2 regions of the Ferdinandcohnia sp. QZ13 genome follow, and region 1 is predicted to be linked to the other one. Evidence: riboswitches for the same ligand, from Rfam matches in the RefSeq annotation. Region 1 holds a riboswitch; the other holds the start of a gene.
What was found. Region 1 has a riboswitch for FMN ahead of ribD (bifunctional diaminohydroxyphosphoribosylaminopyrimidine deaminase/5-amino-6-(5-phosphoribosylamino)uracil reductase RibD). Riboswitches for the same ligand answer to the same signal wherever they lie in the genome.
Positions count from the first base shown of each region.

Region 2: it holds a riboswitch for FMN, as region 1 does, so the genes downstream of both, RGU12_RS01520 (ECF transporter S component) here and ribD (bifunctional diaminohydroxyphosphoribosylaminopyrimidine deaminase/5-amino-6-(5-phosphoribosylamino)uracil reductase RibD) in region 1, are expected to answer to the same signal.

Region 1 covers NZ_JAVIVW010000015.1:212,341-222,575, reverse strand. The annotation lists gene RGU12_RS14810 (DUF1002 domain-containing protein) at 1-866, opposite strand, end outside; gene RGU12_RS14805 (peptidylprolyl isomerase) at 1,060-1,494, shown strand; FMN riboswitch at 1,760-1,945, shown strand; gene ribD (bifunctional diaminohydroxyphosphoribosylaminopyrimidine deaminase/5-amino-6-(5-phosphoribosylamino)uracil reductase RibD) at 2,102-3,217, shown strand; gene ribE (riboflavin synthase) at 3,228-3,884, shown strand; gene RGU12_RS14790 (bifunctional 3,4-dihydroxy-2-butanone-4-phosphate synthase/GTP cyclohydrolase II) at 3,901-5,070, shown strand; gene ribH (6,7-dimethyl-8-ribityllumazine synthase) at 5,108-5,575, shown strand; gene RGU12_RS14780 (GNAT family N-acetyltransferase) at 5,754-6,131, shown strand; gene RGU12_RS14775 (DUF309 domain-containing protein) at 6,143-6,718, opposite strand; gene RGU12_RS14770 (YjcZ family sporulation protein) at 6,798-6,887, opposite strand; gene RGU12_RS14765 (segregation/condensation protein A) at 7,270-8,040, shown strand; gene scpB (SMC-Scp complex subunit ScpB) at 8,027-8,617, shown strand; gene RGU12_RS14755 (hypothetical protein) at 8,662-9,108, shown strand; gene RGU12_RS14750 (DUF2935 domain-containing protein) at 9,153-9,965, opposite strand; gene RGU12_RS14745 (superoxide dismutase) at 10,175-10,235, shown strand, end outside.
Region 2 covers NZ_JAVIVW010000001.1:298,228-308,462, forward strand. The annotation lists gene RGU12_RS01515 (LLM class flavin-dependent oxidoreductase) at 112-1,113, shown strand; FMN riboswitch at 1,231-1,360, shown strand; gene RGU12_RS01520 (ECF transporter S component) at 1,528-2,100, shown strand; gene RGU12_RS01525 (nuclease-related domain-containing protein) at 2,870-3,775, opposite strand; gene RGU12_RS01530 (TIGR01777 family oxidoreductase) at 3,881-4,771, shown strand; gene RGU12_RS01535 (zinc ribbon domain-containing protein) at 4,831-5,034, shown strand; gene RGU12_RS01540 (secondary thiamine-phosphate synthase enzyme YjbQ) at 5,059-5,454, shown strand; gene RGU12_RS01545 (YfiT family bacillithiol transferase) at 5,605-6,123, shown strand; gene RGU12_RS01550 (TetR/AcrR family transcriptional regulator) at 6,155-6,673, opposite strand; gene RGU12_RS01555 (VOC family protein) at 6,780-7,121, shown strand; gene RGU12_RS01560 (VOC family protein) at 7,235-7,630, shown strand; gene ybaK (Cys-tRNA(Pro) deacylase) at 7,645-8,121, shown strand; gene RGU12_RS01570 (DUF5392 family protein) at 8,458-8,904, shown strand; gene RGU12_RS01575 (hypothetical protein) at 8,918-9,076, shown strand; gene shc (squalene--hopene cyclase) at 9,284-10,235, shown strand, end outside.

The DNA.
Region 1 (10,235 bases):
TTAAAAAGATTTTTAATGGCATCAATTAGGCTAACAAAAAATTCTTTAAGTTTATCTAAAAAGCCTTGCCCTTCTTCAGATTCTAAAAAGTTTGTTAGCTTCTCCTTAGCTAAATTTAGTTGTTCACCAACTTGATTCCAGTCAATATTAAGATCCATTAGCTTTTTAAAAAGGTCCATTAGTCGATCGATGTCGGCATCTGTTAATGTAATACCTAAGTCATTCGCAGCATTTACAATAATGGTCCGCAGTTCCTCGTCGTTTTTCGGTGCGTTTTTCGCTATTTCATCCTTAATTTTTGCCATTAATGCCGCGGCATCTTCTGCACCAATTTTTTCACTTAATTTTGTGGTTTCAACCATTTCTTCATTGGCAATCTGCTTAACATCCTCAGGGATAACTTGATCTGAAGATATCTCGTAAGCTTTAATAATCCCTGTTAAGGCGGCTGTTCCAGAAACATCAAAAGGTCCTGTTACATAGATTTTTGCATCTTTCACACCAGCTGTAATTAATGCATTTGCGTACATTTCCTCTGTAATTAAAGTAATATGTTTTGAAATGGTTACATCCAGCCCAGAACCCTTTTCCCCAATTGTAATCGAAGCTGAGGATAATGCTTTGTTTCCGATTCTAGCTTTTGGTATATAGTTTCCAAGGTACTGATGTTCTTCCGCATTTGTAACAACGACAATCTGTGGATTCTCTGGTGCATTCATTTCTTTTAGAATTGCGTCTTTTTGCGTCTCGGTTAGGTCTTGACCAAGTGTAAGAATCACATCTCCAGGTGTTGCGTCTGCGAAGCTAAGTGATGGAAAAATGAGTGAAAACAAAAGTAAAAAAGAGAGTATACGTTTATATCTCAAACTAATTTCCTCCTTTGATTTTTAAAACAAGGTGATTCATCGTACATATTATACATTATTCTTTCCCTAAAATATCTTTCTGACGGTGATAAATGAAAAACGCCTCCTCTTGAGATTGGATTATTCCAACCATTTATAGTAAAATGAACTCGTTCAATACATATGGACGAAAGAAATTAAGCGGAGGTTTCAAATGAAAAAAGCTAGCATTGAGTTTGAAAATGGAGAAAAAATTGTTATTGAGTTATATCCAAATGAAGCACCAGGAACTGTAGCGAATTTTGAAAAGCTTGCAAATGAAGGATTTTATAATGGCTTAACATTCCACCGTGTTATTCCTGGATTTGTTGCACAAGGTGGCTGCCCTCGTGGTAATGGAACAGGCGGTCCAGGGTATACAATTAAATGTGAAACAGAAGGTAACCCACATAAACATGTACCTGGAGCATTGTCTATGGCACACGCTGGAAAAGATACTGGTGGAAGCCAATTCTTCATTGTACATGAGTCACAGCCGCATTTAGACGGTGTGCACACTGTTTTCGGTCAAGTGATTGAAGGTTTAGAGTCTGTATACCGTATTAAACAAGGCGATGTAATGAAAGAAGTTAAAGTTTGGGAAGAGTAAGAAATGAGGCACAACAGGTCATTCTTGTTGTGTCTTTTTGTTTGTCCTATAATGAGTCTTGAGGTGACATTAAATGGGTAAAGGAAGATGGACAGTATTATTTGTATTGCTATTCATTGCAATTGCTTGGGGAGTTATTTTCTGGTTGTTTATCGCGTAGTTTCCTATGTGTACTAAAATACATAATTTGCATCGTAAAGCATTAAATTCGACAAACTAAGAGTACTTTATGTTATACTGATTTACATCGCTAAAAGAATAAAATATGTTCCTTCGGGGTTAGGTGAAATTCCTTACCGACGGTGATGAACAATTGTTCTAAGCCCGTGACCCATTTTATTATCAGCATTCTAATGTTGATAGGCTATATGCCATGAGATTTCATTTAAAATGGTGGACTTTGGTGAGAATCCAAGGCCGACAGTTAAAGTCTGGATGGGAGAAGGATGTTAGTACGGTATGTGAAAAAAATTGTCCATTATACCTTTATTTGTGATGGGCAAAAATACATATTCTGTTGCTTGAATAACATCGACCAGGACCCCGGATTGTTTTCCGAGGTCTTTTTTTGTTTCGGAAATAAAGTAAGAACCCTCGTAATTTGTACATGATAAATAGAAAGGAGTGTAGATGGGTGAGAGATCAAGATTATATGAATTTAGCGATAAATGTTGCAAAAGCTGGTGTTGGTCAAACTACACCAAATCCTGTTGTAGGAGCAGTTGTTGTGAACGAAGGCAGAGTGGTTGGCATTGGTGCACATTTAAAAGCAGGTGAACCCCATGCGGAAGTCCATGCAATAACGATGGCTGGTGAGAAAGCCCAAAATGCAACGGTGTATGTAACATTGGAGCCTTGTAGTCACCATGGTAAAACTCCACCATGTGCTGATCTTTTAGTAAATAGCAATGTGAAAAGGGTAGTCATTGCAACGACTGATCCAAATCCACTCGTTGCTGGAAAAGGCATCGCTAAATTGAAAGCAGCGGGAATTGAAGTAGAAGTCGGGGTATGTAAGGAACAAGCAGATGCATTAAACGCCGTTTTTTATCATTTTTTAGATAAAAAACTTCCTTATGTAACCTTGAAATCTGCCATCACATTAGATGGAAAAATAGCAACAGTTACTGGTGAAAGTAAATGGATAACCGGTGAGGACGCTAGAAATGATGTCCATCTGTATAGAAGTATTCATGATTCAATTCTTGTTGGTGTTAATACAGTGCTTGTGGATAATCCAAGTTTAACAACAAGGCTTCCGAATGGAACAGGCAAAAATCCAATTCGAATCATCTTAGATTCAACCTTAAGAACACCCCTAGATTCGCAAGTTGTCAATGACGGTAAGGCAGAGACATGGATTATTGTTTCTAACCAAGTCAATGAAGAGCAAATGAATGAATTCTCCGATAAAAAGGGCGTTCGAATCATTCAATTGCAGGAGTCCAAAATTTTAGTTAACTCTATGCTTGCACGTCTAGCTGATGAAGGGATATCTTCCATTTTTGTTGAAGGTGGAGCAGAAGTGAATGGCAGCTTTTTAAAGGAAAAGGCAATTAACCAAGTCATTGTCTACCTTGCACCCAAATTAGTAGGTGGAAAACTAGCTCCAACTTCTATTGGTGGTACTGGAATTGAATCTATTGATGATGCATTACAATTAACCATTAAATCCGTGGAACAGCTCGGAGAAGATATTAAAATCGTAGCAGAACCGAGATAGAGGTGAAAAAATGTTTACAGGGATTGTAGAAGAAATCGGGAAAGTCAAAGCGATAAATGGTTCACAGGATTCCATTGAAATGGTGATCCAAGCTAAAAAGATTCTCGAGGATGTAAACTTAGGCGATAGTATTTCTGTCAATGGAGTTTGTTTAACTGTAACCGAATTTACTTCAAATGGTTTCACCGTTGATGTGATGCCAGAAACGGTGAAATCAACTTCTTTACGAGATTTAGAGCGAAATCATGCTGTCAATCTAGAAAGAGCAATGACTGCAGGTGGACGTTTTGGAGGGCATATCGTTTCAGGTCATGTCGATGGTACCGGAAAGATCGTTCGAAAAGAACCAAAAGGTAATGCCGTGTACTATGAAATTGAAATACCTGAAGAGCTTGTTGAGTTTATGATATATAAAGGATCGGTTGCAGTAGACGGAACGAGTTTAACGATTTTCGGCCTTACAGAAAATACATTTACTCTCTCTTTGATCCCACATACATTATCAGAAACGATTTTACGTAATAAAGGTGTAGGAGACATTGTTAACATTGAGTGTGACATGCTCGGGAAGTACGTGAGCCAGTTCATGAAACGATCTTTTAATAATGAAAAAATAACGAAATCAAAGATTACCGCAAGCTTTTTAGAAGAACATGGATTTAAATAAAAAAGGGGGGACGACAATGTTTGATCAAATTGAAGATGCTCTTGCCGACCTAAAACAAGGAAAAGTAATCATTGTGTGTGACGATGAAGATCGTGAAAATGAAGGAGATTTTATAGCAATTGCTGAAAAAGCAACCCCAGATATCATTAATTTTATGATCACGCATGGCCGTGGACTCGTATGTACGCCTATTTCAAAGTCGTTAGCTGAAAAATTAGATCTTGATCCAATGGTTTTGCATAATACAGACCCACATGGCACTGCCTTTACAGTGAGTATTGATCATAAAACGACAACAACAGGGATAAGTGCTATCGAACGATCAACAACAATAATGGAGCTGCTTAACCCACAATCAAAAGCGTCAGATTTCAAAAGACCTGGTCATGTCTTTCCTTTAATTGCGAAGGAGGGGGGGGTTCTCCGCAGGGCAGGTCATACAGAAGCTGCCGTTGACTTAGCGCTCCTTTGTGGATCAGAACCTGCTGGGGTGATCTGTGAAATTGTGAAAGAGGACGGAACCATGGCAAGGGTTCATGATTTGCGAAAAATTGCAGATGAATTCAACCTAAAAATGATTACGATTGAGGAATTAATTCGTTACCGGAATCAAAAGGAAAAGCTTGTAAAAAGAGAAGTTGAAGTTTCGTTACCAACTGAATATGGAGATTTCACAGCAATTGGATACTCAAGTCTTATTGATGGAAAAGAACATGTTGCACTAGTTAAAGGTGAAATTAAAGAAACAGAACCAATGCTGGTGAGGGTACATTCAGCATGTTTAACTGGAGATGTATTCGGATCAAAGCAATGCGAATGCGGATCACAGCTTCATGCGGCATTACAACAAATAAAGCAAGCGGAGTCAGGTGTACTCTTATATATGCGTCAAGAAGGTAAGGATGATGGTTTAATAAACAAAATGCGTACCTATAAACGTAAAGTAGACGGGCAAGAAACAGCCGAAAAAAATGAAAATCCTGGAGTTTTACCTGAATTAAGGGATTATGGAATAGGTGCTCAAATCCTCAGGGATTTAGGGATTAAAAAAATGAAGCTTTTAACGAATAACCCAAGAAAAATCACTGGACTTGAGGGATATGGATTAGAAGTTGTCGATCGAATTCCATTTGAATTGGAAGAAAAAAACAGAAATAAAAATGTAGGCCATATACTACATTTTTAAAAAAATGAACAATAACTGATAACATAGGAGGCAAATGATGAATAAAATTTATGAAGGACATTTAGTTGGAACAGGTTTAAGAGTGGGGATTGTAGTTGCGCGTTTTAATGAATTCATCACAGCAAAATTATTAAGCGGCTCACTCGATGCACTCAAGAGACATGGAGTTGCAGATGAGGATGTTGAAATTGCTTGGGTTCCAGGTGCCTTTGAAATCCCTTTAATAGCTAAAAAGATGGCTGAATCAAGTAAATATGATGCTGTAATTGCGTTAGGTACTGTCATTAGAGGCTCTACTTCCCACTATGATTTTGTTTGTAACGAGGTAGCAAAAGGATTGGCCGCAACTGCATTAGCGACTGGAAAACCAGTCATGTTTGGTGTTTTAACAACTGATACAATTGAACAAGCAATCGAAAGAGCGGGAACCAAAGCAGGAAATAAAGGATGGGATTCTGCTGTATCTGCAATTGAAATGGCGAATTTAGCACGTTCATTTGAATAATTCACGAAAATTTGTATGGGTTTGGAAAGTTTTGGATATAATTTAAATTTAAGGGTATTCCAAAAAGACTATGGAAAAATAACCGGGATAATGGTACTCTTAATAAATGTATTATGGTTAGTCCAAAAGTAGTAATGGATATACTATTTGGAAAGTTTTTCGATAATGAGGGATTTATATGTTAATTCGTTATAAAAAGAATTATGAGAAAATCGCAATGGGGCTTCTTTCATTTATGCCGACCGAAAAGGACCTAAAGAACCTGCAAGCAACAATGAAGCAATATGAAGAAGATGATACACAGCAGCTATTCTTATGGAAAGAAGAAGATATTGTAGGAATTATCGGAACAACAATCCATGACGGGAATCTTGTAGAAATTCAACATATCTGCGTGAATCCATCCCATCGCTATCAAGGGATTGGAAAAAAGATGGTAAAGGCGCTAAAAGAGCATTTTCCGGATCGTGAGTTACGACCAAATGAACATACTGCAGCATTTTTTGAGAAATGTGATTTTTCAGAGGATGACAAATGTGAAGAGGGACAGTCATAAGACTGTCCTTTTTAATTTCTGTTTCGATTTTTCTGCTTTAAAAGGAATTGTTTTTCCCGTTCGGTAATGATCTCGCTTCTGTCTCGTAATCTGTGTTTATGGATTAGTTCCTTATTTGAAAGATCACTTTCTTTCCCCCATGTTTTTCCTGATTTAGTAGCCTGGTATTTACAAGTTGCTAGGAGATTTTTATCGGTTAAAGGTAAGTTTATACTTTCATAGGGAGTGCCGTTTTCAATCTCATAAAATTTCTTCACTAAAAGTTCAATTAGTTCATCAGCTTGAAATCCCAACTTTACCAACTCGGATTTCTGTTCTTTACAAATGTTTAGTGCACTCTTCATCATTTTGAGGGCACCTGCTCTATTCCCACGGCGATAGTGATAAAATGACACGGCAATTTGAATTAAACCTACCCAATATTTCTTTCTTTCAGGAACAGGATCTTCTTTCCAATGTTCTTCCAAAATCTCATGGCATTCAAAATAGTCCCGTTCACAGTGAAAATGAATTAAATATTCAATAAATGCTTGTGGATACAAGGTAATCACACATCCTTTTAACACTATGTAAGTGTAGTTTAACATATTCACTGTATCCATTACATGGAAAAAATAAAGTGTTCAGCAAAATGCTGAACACTTTATCGTCATTTTCAGTGATTAATTAAAACCAAGCTGCACCAACGATAACTAAAAGAATAAACAATACTACGATTAAGGCAAATCCGCCTCCAAAAAAGTATCCACCACTCATTTAAAATACCTCCTTAAGTTTCTTGGTTACACAGTTATAGTATGACTTTTATGATTACTTGTGTGGGCGGGTGTCCTTATCCACGCTCATTTTTCAAAAAAATTTGGTGCAAATATCCAAAATCCAGATATGGCTTGAATGGTTATTATGTTCTATACTAATACTTGTGTTAAAATATAATAGGTTGTTCAAAAAGTCCGGTAAAAATGACACATCGAATTTCTACGTTGGTTTGCTTCTCCGTTCCTCACGTATTAACTGCATACGCTCCGGTACTCAAAGCTGCACCGCCTTGAACTTCTTGGTCCTTTTTATCCTCCTTTTTGAACTTGAATTATAAGAATATGAATATGTCAAGAAGGGTATTTTTGGTGAGATGAGCGTGGATTTACATTACAGCGTAAAAATTGACTCTTTTGAAGGTCCATTAGACCTTCTTTTACATTTAATCAATCGATTAGAAATTGATATTTACGATATACCAGTTGCGGAAATTACAGAACAATACTTAATGTATATACATGCAATGAAAGTATTACAATTAGATATTGCAAGTGAATACCTTGTTATGGCCGCGACGCTATTAGCAATAAAAAGTAAAATGTTGCTTCCAAAACAAGAAGAAGAGCTTATCGATGGTGACTCAGAGTTTGATTATGAAGAGGATCCGCGTGAAGACCTGATGAACCGACTGATTGAATATCGTAAATATAAAAATGCTGCAGAAGATCTGAAGCATCTAGAAGAAGAGCGTTCCCAACTGTTCACAAAGCCTCCAAGTGATTTAAGTGAATTCACGAAGGATGTCTCCAACAATTATTCATTAGATGTCAATCTCTATGACATGCTGGGAGCTTTTCAAAAGCTTATGCGTCGTAAAAAATTGCAGAAGCCTTTATCAACAAGAATTACAAGACAAGAAATACCCATCGAAAAAAGGATGGAAGAAATTATTAATGAATTAAAGGGCTACCGTGGAAAAAAGAAATTCACAGAGCTTTTTCCATATCATGATAAAAACCATATTGTTGTGACATTCCTTGCACTTCTTGAATTAATGAAGAAAAATGCTGTATTTATTGAACAGCAGAACAATTTTTCAGAAATTTATATATCGAGTATGGAAAGGGATTTTAGTAATGAAATTAGCTGATTGGAAAGCCATTGTCGAAGGGTTGCTGTTTGCAGCCGGAGACGAAGGGTTGACATTAAAACAAATGGCAATGGTTTTAGAAATAAGTGAGAGCACTGTTTTGGACATTGTAGGAGAATTAAAGAACGATTATAGTAAAACTGGTCGGGGCATAAATCTAGTTGAGGTTGCTGGTACTTATCAACTAACGACAAAAAAAGAACATGCCGGTTATTTGAAAAAACTAGTAGAATCACCCACTTCGACCTCATTATCACAGGCTGCATTAGAGACACTTGCGATTATTGCTTATCGTCAGCCAATTACTCGTGCAGAAATCGAAGAAATTCGTGGGGTGAAGACGGAAAGACCGATTCATACCTTAATGGCAAAAGTTTTGATTAAAGAGGTCGGGCGTGTTGAAGGTACAGGAAGAGCTATTTTATATGGCACAACAAAAGATTTCTTAGAGTATTTTGGATTAAAGACATTGGAAGAATTGCCTCCACTTCCTGAAAAAGTAGATGAACAGTTCGTTCAGGAGGAGGCAGACCTCTTCTTTGATAGATTTCAAGAAACGATAGAAGATTCAAATTAGTTCACCTGCACTATGCTATATATGGTAATATGTAGATAATCTATTTGGAAAATCGTGGCGAGTGGGGTGGAAATGTGTTAATTAAACAATGTAGTGGATTTGAACTTGAAAAAACGTTAAAAAATACGTTTGAGGACTTTTTTAACCAATCTGAAGTAACATATGTGGTAGATGGAGAGGAAAGGACTTTACAGATACTTTATTTGCGTTATTTCGAAGAACAATTTACATCATTTACTCCTTTTACCGAAGACCCAGTTTATAAAATTGATACAAATGATGTTTATTTCAAAGATCTTGTAGCTCTAGTATGCTTGCTTAAGAATCCTGAGTATCGTCATCGTAAACGTGTATATTTAAATGAGCAAAACCAATTTGAAGAACATTTTAAGGGGCTTCATTTTGATAGACTAAAAGAAATATTTACACATCTCCATCACAAAAATGGCTATGAATTAAAATCACCAATAGAATTTATTCAACAAACATAACAATCGAACCCCAATTGAAGAATTTACGCAATTGGGGTTCTCTTTTATTCTTGAACACGAGGCTTTGTCGGGTCACAATTAGGTGGATTGGTCTCTTTTGTGGCTTGCGCTAATTTGATTAAATAATAGCATTCTTCCCTTGCCATATGGTCGGCCATGAGGGGAGTAAGGACCCCTAAAATTTCTTTATTTAATTCCATTTCTTCCAATTCTTCCAAGAAGCCTTTAAAGATTTTCATTTCGATTTCTACATCATTATTAAATCGGGAAAGTGCAGGGAATTCATATTGACTTGTACGTAAAAAACCAACCATTTCAACGGCTTTTAGGTAAAACTCTTCCCATTCCTTTACGAATTTCTCGCTCTTTTGAATTAATTCTTTTTCAACTCTGTCTAGGTTCGATACAATTCCACCTGCATGTCCGGCGGCATCTAAAAGCCAAATAAGGTGGTGATGAAGTGCATGTGTATATGGTACATTTTTACCTTCTACTAAAAAGCTAGATACACGTAACCATTCCTCTAATTCATTGACCATATGATTAATAAAAGAAGGAGAAAGACTGATTTTTACTTTCCCGACTAACTGATTTTTAATAATATCCAATTTTAACTTGCGAAGTTGTTCTGCGGCAGTTCTTCCCTCTTGGATAATGGTAGTCATTTGATTTGGTTGTAATGGTTCTCTTGTTGAATGCAATAAACGATCAAATACGGTGATAAATTGTTGTGATTTTGTAATTCTTTCTTTTTCACTCGGTGCCAAAGAATCGTGTATAAATCGACTATGGTCACCTAGAACCTGCATCCAAAACTGAATTTCAAATAAGGCTTCCTCCTGAAATGAACGATTCACCTTTTCATACCTCCCAATATATATCCATACGTAACAATACAAACGGTTTTCCAATTCAAATAAAAATGGGCATTCGCCAAGTTTTCTACAGTATCTGTATGTAGAAAAGGAATGATGGGTGAATCATCCGTTTTAATTCTTTATGTGTAAGTCACGAAACTGGGGTAAACGCATACGATATTGACGATTAAAAACGAGGGAGGATTAGGATGGGAAGCCCTGAAAAGTATGTGGAAGATGTGAAAAGATGGTTTTTGGAATTGAAAAGTC
Region 2 (10,235 bases), on a different contig from region 1:
TGGTCAAATAGTCTGAATTTTTTCTCGAACTTCAGTCGAGCAACATTGTTTGTTTCTTTACTTACAATTGATAAGATAGTAATGAAACAAAATGGAAGAGAGGTCATACACATGACAAATATAAATATTCCTGTCTCGGTTCTAAACCTTGCTCCAATTCGTAAAGGGCAGAATCAGAAAGACGCAATTGATGCTATGGTTGACTTAGCTCAAACTACTGAAAAAATGGGTTACAAAAGATATTGGATTGCGGAACATCACAATTCACCAACATTAGTCAGTTCTGCTACGTCCATTTTAATTAAGCATACTTTAGAGCACACAGAAAAAATCAGAGTTGGTTCCGGTGGAGTTATGCTTCCAAACCATTCACCACTAGTTGTAGCAGAACAGTTTGGAACCATGGCGACCATTTATCCAAACCGTCTTGATTTAGGTCTGGGAAGAGCACCAGGAACCGATATGATGACAGCCAGTGCATTAAGACGTTCAAATAATGATTCTGTTTACACTTTTCCTAATGATGTAAATGCTTTACTCACCTACTTTGGTCTGATGGAACGCCAAGGGTATGTAAAAGCTTATCCTGGAGTAGATACAAATGTACCAATCTATATTCTTGGTTCTTCAACCGATTCTGCTTATTTGGCTGCAAAATTAGGACTTCCGTATGTATTTGCCTCACATTTTGCACCTAGATATATGGAGGAGGCGATTTCCATTTATCGCAAACGTTTTGAGCCATCCAAATATTTAAGTTCACCTTACATGATGGTATGCCTCAATGTAATTGCAACAGATACTGATGAAGAGGCTAAACGAGAAATCACAACCATGCAGCAATTTTTCTTAAACGTTGTACGTGGTTCACAAAACCCATTACAACCACCAGTTGAGAACATGGATGAACTATGGAACCCACATGAAAAAGAAATGGCACAATCCATGTCTAGTGTCACATTATTAGGAAGCAAAGATACCATACGTAAGCAATTAACAAGCTTCCAGGAAAAATATAATGTCGATGAGCTCATGGCTGTTTCTTACATCTATGATCAGGAAAAACAAAAGCGTTCATATGAGATCTTAAAAGAAGTTGTCGATGGAAAGTAAGTTTTGACGTGCATTTTACTAATATGAAGGTGAAATTTATACAAAATTGGGTGATATGAAGCAAATTGCTTCACAATATCACATATACTTGCTAAAATAAAGTGAAACTAAATATTGATCTATCTTCGGGGCTGGGTGAAAATCCCGACCGGCGGTGATGAGAGTACTCTCTAAGCCCGCGAGCCGAAAGGCAGGATTTGGTGCGATTCCAAAGCCGACAGTATAGTCTGGATGGGAGAAGATGGAGGTTCTGCGCGTTCAAAAAATTTATAATGATTGGACGTTTATTAAGCATGCCTTTTACATTAACTCCCTCAAGAAGCTATTCTTGGGGGTTTTTATTTGGGTATGTCTTAAAAGCTGAACCTTTCTTCTTTTGAGGTGGATCGACAAAAGAGGAGAGGAAAGAAAAAAATGAAGAAAATACCTTTACGTCAATTTGTGGCAATTGCAATGTTGAGTACGATTTCGTACATCCTAATGTTTTTAAACTTCCCGTTGCCAACATTCCCAAGCTTTTTGAACGTCGACTTTAGCGATGTTCCCGCATTACTAGCAGCACTTATTTTTGGACCGATGGCCGGAATCCTGGTTGAATTATTCAAAAACATGATTGATTATTTCATCACCGGAAGTGAAACTGGCGTACCAGTTGGTCATATTTCAAACTTTGTAGCAGGGATTATATTCGTTCTAACAACCTACTATATTTTTAAACTAATAAAAACGAAATTAGGCTTAACAGTCGGATTAATTGGCGGTACAGTGATGATGGCAATCATCATGAGTGTTCTTAACTACTATGTATTTCTACCGGCATTCAACTTTTTCTTGAATATCCCGATCATGTCAGCACCAGAGACACTCAAAATGGTGGTTTACGCAATTCTTCCGTTTAACATTCTAAAAGGATTGATCGTTGCAACAATTTTCATGTTGTTGTATGCTCGTCTACATCCGTGGATTAATAAACAAGCATCTATATAAATAATTTGATATGGCAAGCACCCGGGGGCGGGTGCTTGTTTTGTTTTATTTCATAAGACTACTTTGTTTAGACACAACACCAGAAGACAAACTTCATTATTTTGATTTGAAATGTCATTGGGAATATGTTTGGAACACAGACTCTTGCAAATTCATCAACTGGTTGTCTTCGACGCGGCTTTCAAAGGCAAAAGATAGGTAAATCGCTTTGAATATGTCTTTGATGCTGGTTATCATAGACAAAATCAAGCAATTTCATCGGCTATTTGTCCCTGACAATGCTTCTCAAAGACAAAAGATCGTTTGTATGCTTTGTAAATGTCTCTGAGGATAGCTATCGTAGACAAAATCAGGCATTTTCATCAGGAATTTGTCTCTGACATGGCTTCTAAAAGACAAAAGATAGTTAGATCGCTTTGAATATGTCTCTTAGGATTGCTCTCGAGGTCAAACTGCAGCTAACTCACCGACCAAATGTCCCTGACACGAGTTCTCAAAGACAAAAGCAAGTGAGTTCACGTTTAAAATGCCCCTGAGACTAGCTCTCGAGGACAAACTGCACCTAACTCACTGACCAAATGTCTTTGACACGAGTTCACAAAGACAAAAGCAAGTGAGTCCTCATTTAAAATGCCCCTGAGACTAGCTCTCGAGGACAAACTGCACCTAACTCACTGACCAAATGTCTTTGACACGAGTTCACAAAGACAAAAGCAAGTGAGTCCTCATTTAAAATGTCTCCGAGACACTCTTTTGCATACAATCTTTATTATTCATAATACGTCCACCGATTATTTCTTACAATCTGATAATTCTTATCTAGAATTCTTTGAATTCTCTTCTTCGACTCCACAACACAACACCATTCCTGAACCAAATTCGTTGTAATCTTATTTTCAGGAAACAAAAGTTTCAATTCTGCAGTACTACGTAGTACTGCATCATTAACTAATTCCTCATGTCCACAGCGTCTACAAACACAATTTCTTCCAACAATCTCTACCGTCAAAGACCCACACTCCGCACAACAAATCCCTTTTTGTAACTGATCATAAGTATATTCCGGTAACTGACTATACGGAGACTCCTGCATGTGCATTGAAACTAATTTCTCCGCTAGCACTTTATGTTTATTATTTATTTTTGCATTAGACTTATTAAGATTTTGAAAAAAAGAGATTAGTTGTGTTGGAAAGATAATGGGTGTATGTAGCGGTGCTTGATATAGAGTAAAACCCGGATTTACAAAGACTACATAAGCATAAATTTGTATTGTAAAACCGAGACTTTGGAGAAGTTGTCGAAGTAAGGATTCGCTGCGATGGAGTTGAATGAGTGGGCTGTTCCTTTCTATTTTAGGTTTCTTGTAAAGTCGTTCTGAATCATAATAAAAATCACCCTCGTAATTTTTTATTTCAAAGAAATAGAGTACCTCGGCTGTAACCAACAGGGAATCAATTTGAAATGTAGTGTTATTAAATTGGAGCAATAAATCATTTAAAACCAGACAATCACATTCAAGATTTTTTGTGAATGAATCAAATAACAGTTCTCCTTCATACCCCTTAATTTGATTTGAAAAATACTTCCTTTCTGCTTTGTTCAAATCCATTCGAGCATCTTGGGATTTCATTATTTTGATGTGAATCGATTCGGTTCGTTCCTTGTAAATCATATGCCACAACCTTTCTTATAGTTTCGAATCTATTATACTCGTATTTCACCTTTCGCACCAAATAATGGTAAACTGGTAAAAGAATGATATAAGGGGATGAATACTATGAAGAAGGTCGTCCTTGCAGGTGGTACTGGTTTTGTGGGCACCTATTTTTTAAAAAGGTTTAGTGAACTTGGGTATGTAGTAAACGTGATTTCAAGAAATGCACCAAACATCACATGGGATGATAGAAAAGGAATTATAGAGGCACTCGAGGATTCCGAGATTCTTATCAATCTAGCTGGAAAATCCGTCAATTGCAGATATAACGAAAAAAATAAACAAGAAATTCTCCACTCTCGAACGGAGACTACGAAAATATTAGGTGATGCCCTCAAAGAATGTAAAAACCCGCCAAAATTATGGATTAATTCTAGCACAGCAACGATCTATCGGCATGCTGAAGATAGACCAATGACAGAAGAATCTGGGGAAATTGGTACTGGTTTTTCAGTAGATGTTGCAAAAAGATGGGAGGAAGCCTTTTTTTCTTATCAATTCCAGAGCACTAGGCAGGTTGCGCTAAGAATCTCGATTGTACTTGGAGCGGGTGGGGGTGTAATGATTCCATATAAAAACCTAGTTCGCTTTGGGCTAGGGGGAATCCAGGGACATGGTACTCAAAAATTCAGTTGGATTCATATTGAGGATTTGTTCAATATTGTTCTTTATATTCGGGATCATCCCCATCTAGCTGGGGTCTTTAACTGTTCAACCCCGAATCCTATTACAAATCGCGAGTTAATGAATAGTCTCCGAGGGGCATATAAACGTAAATTCGGATTACCTTCCCCAGCTTGGCTTCTTGAAATTGGTGCGATTTTTATTCGAACGGAAACGGAATTAATTTTAAAGAGCAGATGGGTTATTCCAGAAAGACTGATTAAGGAAGGATATATTTTTTCTTATCCAACAATCGAGGATGCACTTACACAAATAACAAAAAATAATTGAAACTAATTTCCTATAAATCCGTAAATAATAGTGTTAGAACTAAAATTGGAGGGGATTTTGTGGAAGGTAAAGGCTGCGTTAAATGCGGAAGCACAAATGCTGGTACGAAAGATGTATCGATGACTGGTTCTGGTCTTACTAAAATGTTAGATATTCAAAACAATCGTTTTACTGTAGTATATTGTAAGAATTGCGGATACTCTGAGTTCTACAATAAGAATTCTTCAACCGCATCAAATATCCTTGATTTATTCTTTGGATAATATGATGAAGGAGATACAAAAATCATGTTGCATAAGCTCATTATACAAACTAATAATCGTGACCAAATGGTAGATGTAACAGAAAAAGTTCAAGCCATTATTGACGAAAAGGGGATAAAAGAGGGCGCTGTGATTGTCTATTGTCCACATACAACAGCTGGGATAACGATTAATGAGAATGCGGACCCCGATGTAAAACGTGACATGATTCGCCGTTTTGATGAATTATATCCTTGGCATCATAAACTTGACCGTCACATGGAAGGAAATACCGCAGCTCATATGAAAGCTAGTACTGTCGGCGCTTCGCAACATGTTATTGTCACAAATGGCCGTTTACTCCTTGGTACATGGCAAGGCATCTATTTTTGCGAATTTGATGGTCCTCGAACGCGGACATTTTATGTAAAAATCTTGTAAATAGGCGAAACCAAATGGTTCGCCTATTTCATTTAGAAAACACAATTCATTCTGCTCCTTTATTAAACCCATAGAAGCAGAAAAATTCCCTTACTTTTGTTAAAATAATACTAAGCATTTTGTATTCGAAATTTTAAGGAGGGGAATATAATGGATGAACGTTATCCGATTGGAGAATTCCGATTTGATGGAGATTTGACAGAAGAATTAGCAGCCGGCTGGATAAAAGAAATTGAGAATTTACCGCCTTTACTAAAAGATGCGGTGAAAGATTTAACAGATCAACAGCTCGATACACCTTATCGTAACGGTGGATGGACACTTCGCCAGGTTGTTCATCATATTGCAGATGCATCGATGAATTCATATATTCGTTTTAAGTTAGCTGTAACTGAAGGTAATCCAGTTATTAAACCATATGATGAAGCAAAATGGGCTGTACTTTCAGATTCGACGTTACCGGTAGATGCTTCATTAGCAATCATCGAAGGTGTTCACAAACGTTGGGTCACACTTTTACAAAGCTTTTCAATGGATGATTATGATTTGTCATATGTTCCCCCAGAAGGTGGCGCAATGAAATTAGGCATCTTTTTAGGCTTTTGCGCTTGGCATGGAAACCATCATCTAGCACATATCACGACTTTAGTGAAAAATAAAAATTGGTAAATGGAAAAGCAATGCACGGTGCATTGCTTTTTTAATACGTTTCTTTATTAAACATCCATTTGATTAATTGCTTACCTTGTTCAAGTGTAATTTCACCTTCAGCAAGTGATTTCAAGATTGATCTCCATGAAGCAATAACAACAATATTTATAGGAAGAGAAGATTCTGAAATCATTCCGTTAAAAAAAGATTCCACTTTATCTTTATTTTTTCCAGGAGATTCCTCACAAAGTAAGCGACAAATATGAACCTTCACTGCAAAATCTATTCCAATTAGCATTGCTGCTTCAATTTTTCTAAATGTATCTTCAAATAAAGATACGGCACCCTCCATTCTATCTATAATCCTTTGTTCCATTTCAGCCCGAATAACTTCATAGAGCTTTGTTTTTGACCCAAAGTGATGATAAATAGCACCAGTAGTCACATTCGCTTTTTCAGCAAGTTCTGTGATATTTACCACTTTGTATCCTTTTTTACTAAATTCCTCTAAAGCCACTTTTAGTATGGTATCTTTATTAGTTCCTGGTATTGGTATCCACTCTTTCATATTTTGATCATACCATATTGACAAGAGTACGTAAATGACTTACGCTTGACGTAACTAATTTACGTATTACATAAATATATTATCTTAATTAGAAGGAGGAAAAGAAATGAAACTACTATTTTTATATCACCCTGTAAAAAACCTTAAAGAATCTCTTACATTTTACCGTGAAAATCTTGGATTCGAAGAAGCATGGAGAGAAGGGGAACATACTGCGGCCATTCATTTACCAGACACCGATATTCGTCTTATGATTGAGGATGAAGACGAAGGGCTTTCTGCAGGAGGAGTATTTCTGGTCAATAGTGTAGACGAATTTTATACCAAGAACAAGGACAATCTTAACTTTGTTAGAGAACCCCATGACATCCCACCAGGTCGTTATGCCATTTATTTAGACAATTCTGGGAACCCTATTCGCATTCTAGATTTTACAAAAGAAAAATAGCCCCTAATATGGGCAGACAGTCAAATGAACTGTCTGCTTTTCATAATGAAAAAGAGGAATCCGTGATTTAATTACAGAATACTTATGGATAAAATATTTTAGGAGGGTTTTGGTTGATTTATGAAATGACAATTCAATTTCGTGTTAGTGACATATCTAAGGGACAACATTGGTACGAAACACTCCTCAATAAAAAACCTGATTTTATTCCCCATGATGGGTTTGCTGAGTGGGAACTTCTTACTGGATGTTGGCTTCAGATTGCTGAGGGAATTCCCTCAATCGGTTCCGGTCCATTAAGATTAGGGATAGACAATCTTGAAAAAGAGCGTGAAAGACTAATCAATGATTTAAAAATAGAGCCATTTGATATATATTCAAGGGAAGAGGTCCCGGTTAAATGGGCCACATTTTCAGACCCTTGGGGAAATAAAGTTGGCTTATTTGAATATCATAATCAATCAGAAATGGAAGATCGAAAGAAAACCATTGTTGGTAAACAACAATAAAGGAGGACAATCGAATGGCAAAAGGTAAAACAAATGCCATGAGGATTTTGGATTCTAGAAAGATTGAATACAAGATTCATACATATGAAAGCAATGATGGAAAAATTGATGGAGTATCTGTTGCACAGAAGATAGGATTAGATACGAAAAAGGTTTACAAAACATTGGTTGCTCAAGGAAATAACAAAGATATTTTTGTGTTTGTCATTCCAGTGGAAGAAGAACTTGATCTAAAAAAAGCAGCAATAGTAGCTAATGTTAAAAAAGTCGAAATGGTACCAGTAAAGGATATCCAAAAACATACCGGTTACATTAGAGGCGGTTGCTCACCAATCGGTATGAAAAAAGCATATCCTACATTTATTGATGCTCAGGCTTCTAACCTTGACAGCATTATTGTTAGCGCAGGAAAAATCGGAATGCAGGTCGAACTAACAGTGGCCGATTTAACATCTTCAACAGAGGGACAAATTGTAGACATCATTAAATAATATTATTTTTCCTCGAATGAAGAAATCGCATGATTAATTTAGAAACGATTCAAGTAAGTTTATTTAAGATAATAGTAGAATTGTTACTATGGGTTGTTTGGTTTTAGCCTATATGTTAAAATGGTTGTATAATAAACTGGATACTCTAAGGGGAGTAGCTTTAACAGCAAAGTCGTCAATACAGAGATGTACTCTCTCGGCTTTGTTGGCAACTATAACGTTGTTAGCAAGACCTTACCAATAACAATGGTATAGGTCTTTTTTGCTTTTTTAAGGCCTATATCAAACGTGATATAGGCCTTTTCTCATCCAACAAAAAGGAAGGGGAGTTAATAAATGAATATCATTACAACAAAGAATTTGCCTGTATTTATCACAAAGGAACTTGAGGAGCTACAAAAAAAAATTGCTCCAATCATGATGAAGACATCTAAATACATGTTTTGGTCATTTCCTTTGATCATGATTTCACTAATTAATTTAGTGTTTTTACTATTTTTCATGCCGTTCACCAATGAAGCTATTCCGTCACTTCTCATTTATGCGATCATTGGTGCAATTGGATTCGCCTTAGCGAAGGAAGCTAAATTGAAGAAGAAGGAAATAGAAGCCATATCTTCTAAATATATGATTGAAAGAATTAAAAAGAGTGATGTAGTAACAGCAGCACGCCAGCAAGACTATATAGCACGACTTAAAAACCAACCAAAACTTGCTCTTCAGTACTTTATTGAGTTCTTAGATGAGGAAAACAAAAGAGAAAAGCGAAATCTTTATTCCTAAGGAGTTTTAATATATGAAATCCACAAATCGCGAAACAATAAAGCAGGATGAAAGACCAGTAAAAAAAGCAAAGCATAAAAAATCGATCCACCAAATTCTTTTACAACTGCAAAGCCAGGGAGTGAATGCATCCCTTTGTAAAAAAAGAAGTAAGCTTGTTTTAGGATCGTAATAGGAAAACCTGACTCATACAGAGTCGGGTTTTTTTCATGCCTGCAAAAGAATAGACAAGCTTAAAATCTTTTTTGATTTTTAATAGAGATTCAGAGAGTGGGAGTTTTTTCTTTTTAAACAGTTTGCACATCAATGATGAACTCCTCAATGAATGCTCTTGCACTACGTTGAATATGTATGAAGTAAGTTAAAGGGGAGGTTGAGTATGTTTGACAAAGTGAATGACGGTTTAGGTCAGTTAATTGACTCCATTAGGAAAGACCAATCATCAAATGGGGCGTGGAAGTACCCATTTGAAACAGGCATTTCAACCGATTGTTATATGATTATCTTATTAAGGAGCCTTGAAATAAATGATGAGAAATTGATTCAACAATTAGTTGAACGAATTTTAAGTCGGCAAGAGGATAATGGGGCATGGAAGCTTTTTTATGATGAAGGGGATGGAAATATATCTGCAACAGTGGAGGCATATTATGCACTTCTATATTCGGGATATATTGAAAAGCAGGATCCAAAAATGAAACGAGCAAAATCCTTCATCGTAAAAAATGGGGGACTTACGAACATTCAGATGCTTACTAAATTTATGCTTGCGTTATCTGGCCAGCATAGGTGGCCATCCTTCAATCCGTTGCCAGTTGAACTCATCCTGTTGCCACACTCATGTCCAATTCACTTTTATCGTTTTTCCGTATTCGGAAGAGCTAATCTTACACCAATTATGATTCTTGCTGATAAAAAATTTAGTCTTACAACAAATAGGAGTCCTGATTTATCTGATTTAACTACTAAGAGAGACGAAAACGAATTTAATTTTGGGAATTCACAGGAATGGCGTTCATTTTATTTAAATGTCAAACAAGCGATCGATCGGTTAATTGGATTACCATCCCACCTTCACCAGCTGGCAATTGAACAAGCAAAGCACTATATGCTGCAAAGGATAGAGCCCGATGGAACCTTTCTAGGGTATTTTAGCTCCACATTTTTGATGATTTTTGCTTTACTGAGCCTGGGCTATTCAAAAAAACATTCGAGTATTATAAATGCAATAAACGGGCTAAAGGGAATGAAAACAGTCATAGATGGGCATGTTCATATGCAATACACGACTGCTGATGTATGGAATACTGCACTCCTTGGATATGCCCTCC